DNA from 3 places in the Blautia argi genome. Region 3 is predicted to be linked to each of the others. Evidence: predicted binding sites of a transcription regulator. Region 3 holds the regulator's gene; each other region holds the start of a gene.
What was found. Region 3 encodes NrdR, which represses ribonucleotide reductase genes. Its sites were predicted from a motif close to CACAANATNTTGTG; they were not measured.
Positions count from the first base shown of each region.

Region 1: a site for NrdR is predicted at 1,673-1,686, ahead of nrdD (anaerobic ribonucleoside-triphosphate reductase). Genes of this name have one in related genera too.
Region 2: a site for NrdR is predicted at 2,033-2,046, ahead of DQQ01_RS04685 (ribonucleoside-diphosphate reductase subunit alpha). Genes of this name have one in related genera too.

Region 1 is NZ_CP030280.1:562,302-565,589, forward strand. Features, by position in the region: gene DQQ01_RS02925 (MATE family efflux transporter) at 7-1,371, shown strand; gene nrdD (anaerobic ribonucleoside-triphosphate reductase) at 1,712-3,288, shown strand, end outside.
Region 2 is NZ_CP030280.1:942,069-945,356, forward strand. Features, by position in the region: gene DQQ01_RS04675 (uracil-xanthine permease family protein) at 1-1,197, opposite strand, end outside; gene DQQ01_RS04680 (hypothetical protein) at 1,350-1,880, shown strand; gene DQQ01_RS04685 (ribonucleoside-diphosphate reductase subunit alpha) at 2,069-3,288, shown strand, end outside.
Region 3 is NZ_CP030280.1:2,683,563-2,686,850, forward strand. Features, by position in the region: gene DQQ01_RS13080 (ABC transporter substrate-binding protein) at 1-933, opposite strand, end outside; gene nrdR (transcriptional regulator NrdR) at 1,226-1,675, opposite strand; gene DQQ01_RS13090 (FprA family A-type flavoprotein) at 1,710-2,873, opposite strand; gene DQQ01_RS13095 (M42 family metallopeptidase) at 3,060-3,288, shown strand, end outside.

The sequences.
Region 1 (3,288 bases), 1.2 Mb from region 3:
AAAAAAATGATTTTAAAAAGAAATATGAGCCTTGAGGATAAGGGGTTTTATTCCAATGTTGTGCGTCTGGTGATGCCCATGGCAATCCAGAACCTGATTAACGTAGGCGTTACCTCTACGGACGTTATTATGCTGGGAAAAGTAGGAGAAACAGCCCTTTCCGGGGTTTCTCTGGCAAATCAGGTGTATTTTATCCTGTCCCTTTTATTTTTCGGACTGACCTCTGGAGCCTGTGTGCTGACTGCACAGTACTGGGGAAAAAAGGATACCAGAACCATTGAAAAAGTTATGGGAATGTCTTTTCGGATTTCTCTTTTAGGAGCGGCGGTGTTTACTGTGGCGGCGCTGGCCTTTCCGGGGCTTCTGATGCGGATTTTTACTGCAGACAAGGCAGTCATTGAGGCAGGAATCAGCTATCTGAGAATTGTGGCATTTTCTTATATGCTGTCTGCTTTTACCAATGTGTATCTGAATATTATCCGCAGTGTGGAGAAGGTAGTGATTGCTACTGTGGTATACGGGACTTCCCTTGTTGCCAATGTGATTTTTAATGCCATTTTCATCTTCGGCCTTTTGGGTGTGCCTGCCATGGGAGCAGCAGGAGCAGCCCTTGGAACTTTGCTTGCAAGGGTTATCGAGGTACTGATTGTGGTCTTCTATGCAGTGAAGATGAATGATGTGGTAAAAATTCACATAAAGGATTTGTTTGTAAAAGACAAAGCTTTGGGAAAGGACTTTTTTACCTATGCCTTTCCCGTGCTTTTGAATGAGCTTGCTTGGGGTGCAGGTATGGCGGCGATTTCTGCTATTGTGGGACATCTGGGAAGTTCTGTGGTAGCGGCACATTCAGTCGCTCAGGTATGCAGACAGCTCTCTATGGTCATCGGATTCGGAATTTCCAATGCAGCGGCTATTATGATTGGAAAAGCTATCGGAGAAAAGAAAGAGGAGCTGGCAAGACAGTATGGAAAGCGTTTTGTAAAGATTGCCGTTATTTGCGGAATCGGAGGCGGACTTCTGATACTGTGCATCTCTCCTCTGGTAAGAAGCCTGTTGAATCTGACCCCTCTGGCAAAGAGCTATCTCACTGCAATGATGCTGATTATGTCCTATTACGTTGTGGGACAGTCAGTCAATACAACTATGATTGTGGGAATTTTCCGTGCAGGGGGAGATACCAGGTTTGGGCTTATTTTAGATGTGAGTGTTATGTGGCTGTGTTCCATTGCAGGAGCAGCCATTGGAGCATTTGTCATTGGAATCCCCATGCCTTGGATTTATATTCTGCTGTGCAGTGATGAAATTATTAAGATTCCATTTTCTGTATATCGCTACAGAACGTATAAGTGGCTGAAAAATGTCACCAGATAGCAGGGGAGAAAAGACGGATAAATGGAAAGAAACACTTGACAAAAATAAAATTGTGCAACTTCAATAATGCTCTTTTCAAAATCGGTTTCCATAAAAGGAAAACCGGGAAAAAACCGGCAGCGGAAAAAATTTTTTCCGGGAAAGAAACTTGTCGAAGTATGTTGAATACAGGCTTAAATGAAGAAAGTGGAGGATATTAGTACAGAATTGTGCAATATTCCCACTTTCTTTCCTGTGTGAAAAGTGATATACTGTGGAATACAAAATGTTGTGAAGCAGAAAAGTGAAAAATATTATGCTATACCAGATATAGTGTTTTAAAATGTATGAGGTGAAAGTGATGATGTATGTAGTTAAGAAAGACGGTACGAAAGAGGATTTTGACGTTCAGAAAATCGTCAGGGCAGTGAATAAGTCCGCCTCCAGAATTATGTATAAGTTTAAAGAGGACGAGGTGGAGTTTATCTGCAGCTATGCCCAGGAGAAGGCAGGTTCTCTTGAGAAAGAGGAAATCTCCATTCAGGATATGCACAATATTGTGGAGGGAGCTTTGGAAAGAGTCAATCCGTCTGTTGCCAAGAGCTACAGAGATTATCGGAACTATAAGCATGATTTTATTCATATGATGGATGAGGTGTATACAAAAAGTCAGTCTATCCGTTATATCGGGGATAAGAGCAATGCCAATACAGATAGCGCCCTGGTTGCCACAAAACGCAGCCTGATTTTTAATGAGCTGAATAAAGAGCTGTATCGGAAGTTCTTTATGACACGTAATGAGCTGCAGGCATGTAAGGACGGCTATATTTATATCCATGACCAGTCTGCAAGACTGGATACCATGAACTGCTGTCTTTTTGATGTGGCAAATGTGTTAAAGGGCGGATTTGAAATGGGAAATGTGTGGTACAATGAGCCAAAAACCCTGGATACGGCTTTTGACGTTATGGGCGATATCATTTTAAGTACTGCTGCCCAGCAGTACGGCGGCTTTACTGTGCCTGAGGTGGACAAGATTCTGGCACCCTATGCGGAGAAAAGTTATGTAAAATACAAAGAAGAATTTCTTTCCTACGTGGATCCAGACTGGGCTCTGGCTGAGGAGAGAGCAGAGCAGTATGCTGTGGATAAGGTAAAGAGAGATTTTGATCAGGGATGGCAGGGCATTGAATATAAGTTAAACACCGTAGGCTCTTCCAGAGGAGATTATCCTTTTGTAACCGTAACTCTGGGTCTGGGTATGAAGAAATTTGAGAAAATGTGCAGCATTTCTCTTCTGGAGGTTCACAAGGGCGGTCAGGGAAGAGAAGGACATAAAAAACCGGTGCTGTTTCCGAAAATCGTATTCCTTTATGATGAGAATATTCACGGAGAAGGCAAAGAAGGGGAAGATGTATTTGAGGCAGGTATTTCCTGCTCTGCAAAGACCATGTATCCGGACTGGTTGTCTTTAAGTGGCAAGGGTTATATTTCCAGTATGTATAAGAGATACGGAAAGGTTATCAGCCCTATGGGCTGCAGGGCATTTTTAAGCCCCTGGTATGAAAGAGGCGGCATGACTCCTGCTGACGACAAGGATGTTCCTGTGTTTGTGGGAAGATTTAATGTAGGCGCAGTCAGCCTGCATCTGCCTATGATTCTGGCAAAGGCAAGGGCAGAGGACAAGGATTTTTACGAAGTGCTGGACTTTTATCTGGAAATGATTCGGAATTTGCATATCCGTACCTATGATTACCTGGGAGAGATGAAGGCCTCCACCAATCCTCTGGCTTATTGTGAAGGCGGCTTTTACGGCGGAAATTTAAAACCATCTGATAAGATTAAACCGCTTTTAAAGCCAATGACTGCGTCCTTTGGCATTACGGCTTTAAATGAACTGCAGGAGCTGTATAACGGCAAATCTATCCGTGAGGACGG
Region 2 (3,288 bases), 1.6 Mb from region 3:
AGCCTGTGTAATGCCCATACCCAGAGCTACGGAAAGTCCTACGATAGAAGAATTGCGGAAATTCATTTCCTGGCGCATAATCAGCTTGATTCCGGTCATGGCAATGGAGGCAAAGACAGAAATCGTTGCACCTCCCAGAACGCACTGCGGAATTGTGGTTAAAAGGGCTGAAAATTTCGGAACAAATCCGGCAATCATAAGAATTACGGCAGCAAGTCCCAGAACACAGCGGTTAATTACCTTTGTAGTTGTAACAATTCCCACATTCTGACTAAAGGTAGCGGTTGGAAGACCGCCAAAAAGAGCGCCGGTAATGTTGCTGATACCATACATTACAATACCACCCTGAAGTTCTTTTGTTTCAGGTTCCCGGTTCATACTGCCCACCGTTGTGGCAGAAAAGTCGCCAATTGCCTGAATGGAGTTGATTCCGAAAAGCACGCCAATGGCAATGCAGGCAGAAGGCTCGAAATTCAGGCCAAAGTGAAGTGGTTTGGGAAGCTGGAAAAATCCTGCGGAAGAAACGTCCGAGAAATTTACCAGTCCAAAGCAGGCTGCCAGAATATAGCCGGCGATAATACCCACTAAAATAGACGCAAGCTTTAAAGTACCTTTGGCAAAATGGTTTAAGCCAATTACCACAGCCAGAGTGAAAAAGGCAACCAGCCAGTTTTTCCAGGAACCGTAGTCCGGGCTGGAAGCGCCGCCTGCCATATATTTTACGGCTGTGGGGTATAGGGATAAACCAATGGTAAATACTACAGTTCCTGTGACAATAGGTGGGAAAAATACCCGGATTTTGCGAATCGTAAAGCCTACGAAAATAGCCACAAGTCCGCCTATCACCTGGGCGCCCAGAATGGTTCCCACGTCATAGGATTCCGCAATGGCCTGCATACTGGGAACATAGGCAAAGCTGATACCCATAATAACAGGAAGCCGGGAACCTAACTGAAAGTTCTTCCCCTTGAAAATAGGAAAGAGTTGAAGCAGGGTACTGATGGCTGATACAAATAATGCTGCCTGGACAAGAATCACTTTATTTCTCTCGTCCAGACCGGCAACATCAGAGATGAGAATTGCCGGAGTGACACAACCTACAATCATGGCAACCACATGCTGCAGAGCCAGAGGCAGGGCCTTGGAAAATGCAGGTATGCCGTCAGATTCAAAAATAGATGCTTTTGTCTGTGACATTTGATATCCTCCTGAGTGTATAAGACATTTTTTTCAATTTTACTTTACACAATTTTTGTCGTGGCGTAAAGAAAAAAATGCAGATACATTGAAAAAAACAGGAGAATATTATATGATAGAGCAGAAAAGGCACGAAAAAAGGGGAAAAAGCTATGAAGAGGAAAAATAATAAGACGCAGAATACGGTTCTGCTGCAGATAGAAACTCAGGCAAATGCTAGATTGATTGCTAAAACAAGCAAAAGCATGCTGGCAATTTTTGCCCGTTATTTTGGATTGGGAGCAGGGTTTTGCCTGTTGATTTGGAGTTTTATTGAAAAACCGGTTTTTCTTACCGGAGTGGAAATCGGAATTGTGCTTTTGCTGGCCAGCTTTCTGATTCCATGGGCTATGGAAATCAGAGCGAAAAAACAGTTGGAGAAACGACTAAATAAGGGCAGTATAAAGCTGGAGTACAAATGGTATGAGGATTTTCTGGAAATTTATTCCAGAGAAGGAGGAAGGGTAAATCTCAGTAAAATTTTCTATACAGATATTCGGGCAATGAAAAAAGTATCCTTTGGGCTGTCTATACAACTGCAGAACAGAGGTGTTTATTATCTGTTTCTGGATAAAGAACAAAAAGAAGAGGTTATAAGGCTTTGGGAAGCAAAGCGGGAGAAGAAAACAAAAGATGCTGTATAAAAACAGATTTGGGACGGCCTGGAAAATGGAGGGCGTAAGAGCTGCCATTTTTCAGGGAAGGCCGGAATTGTTTTGTACAGCAGTTTTTATTTTTAAATACTGAACTAAAAAACTCTAGTATTAATATATGAAGTATGATATGATGACAGAAACACTAGATATAGTATGATGAAAAGGGAGAACGAAGAATGGACAGAGTAGATTGGAGAACATGGTTTTCGGACAATACAAGACTGGAAACTGTATTAGAGAATATAGAAAGAGAATTTCCACAAAAGGAGTATGCATTAGAGCGATTGTTGGAGCGCTTTGCAAGTTTGGCAGGCGACGGCATGACAGAGAATCAGAAGCTGGAACTTCTGATTCGGGCCGCTGTGGAGTTGACAGAGGAAATTGCACCGAAATGGGAATTTATTGGCGCACGGCTTTTGCTGTTCCAATTTCACGAAGAGCTGGAACGGGAAATGAGGCATAGAAAAATTAAGAATTTTTATGAAAAGCTTCAATATCTCACAAAAGAAAAACTATATGGTTCTTATATTCTGGAAAGCTATACCAGAGAACAGGTATTGCAGGCAGAGGCTATGCTGAAGCCGGAGCGGGATAAACTTTTTAATTTTTCAGGATTAAAGCTTTTGCTGGAAAGATATGTAATCCGCAGCAGAGGACATGTTCCGCTGGAAACACCTCAGGAAATGTATCTGGGCATTGCCCTTCATCTTGCCATGAAGGAAAAGCAGGCGCAGGCAAAGGGAAGCAGTCGCATGGAATGGGTACAGCGGTTTTACGACATGCTGAGCAGGCAGGAGGTTACTATGGCAACCCCTACACTTTCCAATGCCAGAAAGCCTTATCACCAGCTTTCCAGTTGCTTTATTGATGCAGTGCCGGACAGTTTGGAGGGTATTTACAGAAGTCTGGACAATTTTGCCCAGGTTAGCAAATTCGGTGGGGGCATGGGCCTGTATTTTGGAAAAGTAAGGGCAAGCGGCAGCAGTATCCGTGGATTTCAGGGAGCAGCAGGCGGTGTGATTCGCTGGCTGCGTTTGGTAAACGATACGGCAGTGGCAGTGGATCAGCTTGGTATGCGGCAGGGAGCTGCTGCTGTTTATCTGGATGCGTGGCACAGAGATTTACCGGAATTTTTACAGATACGAACCAATAACGGAGATGAGAGAATGAAGGCTCATGATATTTTTCCCGCGGTCTGCTATCCGGATTTATTCTGGAAAAAAGCCAGAGAGGATATGGGGCAGATCTGGCATCTCATGTGCCCTCATGAAATTTTTCAGGTTAAGGGCTGGCATCTGGAGGATTTTTATGGGGAAGAATGGGAACACAGGTATGAAGCGTGTGTACGGGACAGCAGAATTGCCAAAAGAAGCATGAGCATTCGCGAACTTGTACG
Region 3 (3,288 bases):
GTTCACAGCATAGCACATGGCCTGACGCACCTTCACATCATCAAAGGGCTTTTCCTTGTTGTTTAAGTACAGAGCCTGAATCAGATTCATGCCGCCCTGGTAAATCGCCAGTTCCTTATCCCCTGCCAACTGTGCAGACTCCGTGGAATTGATTCTCGGGTACATGTCAATGGAACCGCCCTTTAATCCGGTTACAATGGCATTGCTGTCCCCTGCCACCTTAAAGGTGACCTTGTCCAGATATGCCTGATGCTCACTGTCCCAGTAATCTGCAAACTTCTCTATCACAATATTCTCCTGAGGTGAGCGTGATACATAGTGAAAAGGTCCTGTCCCCACCGGATTTTTATCTAAATCTTTGGCATTTTTCGGCACAATCGCCACAGTCAGATACGCCAGAAATTCTGTATCCGGCTCCTTGAGTGTAATGGCAATGGTCTGGGAATCCGGTATCTCTACCTTTTCCACATTAGAAAACGCCGCTACCAGTGGAGTCGTACCCTCACTGATACCGGCGCAGCGCTCTATGGAATATTTTACATCTTCTGCAGTTACCGTATTTCCGTCATGAAACTTCACATTCGGTCTGAGTGCAAAGGTATACACCCTTCCGTCTTCTGAAATTTCATGGGACTGTGCAACTGCGTCTGTGTAATTTCCCTGTTCATCAGGTTTTACCAAACCTTCGTAAATGTTGAATAGGACTTCTTTCGTTCCTGCCGCTACCGATTTGTGTGGGTCAAGACTATCCTCTAAATCCTGAGGAATCCCTACTACTATGGAACCGCCCATGGTCGGCTCCCCCTGTGTTTCCTGAGAACTGCTGTCATTTTGAGATTCTTTTTCCCCGTCCTTTTTGTCCTGACAGCCGCCAAGTACAAGAGTAAGGGTCATCACCAAAAGCAACATAATAAGATTTCTTACTTTTTTCATGATTCTCTCCTTTTACATATCAGTTCTCTCATTATGTAATTGTCAAGGTTATTTTATACACGGAATAGAAAAAAATGCAAGTATCTTTTGGGAAACATGAGGGAATTATTTTCTCTCTTTTGACAAAAAGCGTGAGGATTCTTTCCCCACGCTTTTTTCATCACTCGGTCAATTTTTATTCTACCGTTGAGTCAGAACCGTCACTCAACTCATCTGCTAAAAGGCATTCCTGTCTTTCTGAAATTAGTATATACAGTTTTACTGTCTTTATCAATAGGCTTTTTGCACAATTTTATTCCATCATTTTTCTCAGTTCGTCCATAAAGGTATCAATGTCCTTGAACTCCCTGTATACCGATGCAAAACGTACATATGCCACTGCGTCCAGTTCTTTTAGCTTGTCCATGACAATCTCGCCAATCAGCGTGCTTGGCACCTCTTTTTCCTCCCGGTTGAAAATCTCGGTTTCGATTTCGTCCATAAGATTCTCAATGGTCTTTACGGAAATAGGACGTTTATAGCAGGCGCGCATAATGCCGTCCTGTATTTTGGCACGGTCATACTGCTCCCGGCTCTGATCTTTTTTAATTACGGTCAGCGGAATGGTTTCAATCTTTTCGTAAGTCGTAAAGCGCTTCCCGCACTCGTCGCACTGACGCCGTCTTCGGATAGAGTTATTATCCGGCACAGGTCTGGAATCAATAACTCTTGTATTCTCCTGACCACAAAACGGACATTTCATAACAAAGTCCTCCTGTCTTCTGTATACGCCTCTGTTAAGCAAGCAGCGCTTCTGCCAGAGCTTCCATGTTCTGCACATCTGCTTCCTTCATCACAGATTTCACAGATACCACCGGTTCGCAGATTTCCACATCTTTCATGCCTTCCAGGTATGCTTTCATCAGCTTTCCTGCCATAGGTGCCCAGGAACCATTTTCCACAATACCGGCTCTTCTCTTTCTGTATGTCTTTACTTTCAAATGATACAGGAAATCCTCCATTGCCGGGAACAGCGCACCGTCATAGGTAGGCGCCATAACTACCAGCCTGTCATAGCGGAATGCACTGGAAACAGCTTCGGACATGTCATCTCTTGACAGATCAAAAAGACGTACTGCCTTTGCACCCTTGCTTTCCAGAATTTCTGCCATTTTCTGCGCTGCCTTGGCTGTATTTCCGTGAATAGAAGTATAAGCAACCACTACGCCCTCTTCTTCCGGTTCATAGCTGCTCCAGGTCAGGTACTTGTCAATGTAAAAGCCCAGATTTTCTTTTAAAATCGGTCCATGCAGCGGGCAGATGGTCTGGATATCTAAAGTTGCCGCTTTTTTCAGAAGCGCCTGTACCTGTGCGCCGTATTTTCCTACAATATTGATAAAATATCTTCTGGCTTCGTCTGTCCAGTCTTCTTCCTCGTCTAATGCCCCAAACTTTCCGAATCCGTCTGCGGAAAAGAGAATCTTTTCTGACTGTTCATATTCCACCATAACCTCCGGCCAGTGTACCATAGGCGCCATAAAGAACTGTAAAGTATGGCTTCCCAGACTTAAGGTATCTCCTTCCTTTACCACTACTTTTCTTTCAGAGAAGTCCAGGTCAAAGAACTGCGGCAGCATGGAAAAGATTTTCGCATTTCCTACCAGCTGCATGTCCGGGTATTTTTCTGCCAGACGCTGAATATTGGAAGCATGGTCCGGCTCTAAGTGTGAAATAACAAGATAATCCACGCTGCGCCCATTCAGAGCTTTGTCCAGGTTGTCCAGCCATTCCTCTGTGGCTCTTTTATCTACTGTGTCCATAACTGCTACTTTTTCATCTAAAATTACATAAGAGTTATAAGAAACCCCTTTTGGAACCTTATACTGGCTTTCAAATAAATCAATGGTTTTGTCGTTTACGCCAATAAATACAACTGAATCAGAAATTTTCATATCATACATGGGTTTAACTTCCTCCTTGGCTATAATATATCCGTATCGTATCTATTATATATGGGAAAGCAAAATTTTTCTACAGGTTTTCTTGTTTTTTTCACTTATTTTTAAATGTCAATATAATTTGCTCCCTTCTTGACGCAGGAAAGGGAAGCGTCTACAATAATCTTACAACATTACAGGAGGTTACTTATGAATACTTATACTGATTTTATTTTAAAGCACTTAAAAGCTCTGCTGTCCATTGACAGCCCTACCGGATACACAAAGGGCGTCACCGATTATCTGATAAAGGAATACAAAGCTCTTGGTTATGAACCTGAAAAAACCGTAAAAGGCGGCGTTTTGGTAGACCTTGGAGGAAAAGATGAAAAAAACGCCGTGTTTCTGGAAGCCCATGTGGATACTCTGGGCGCCATGG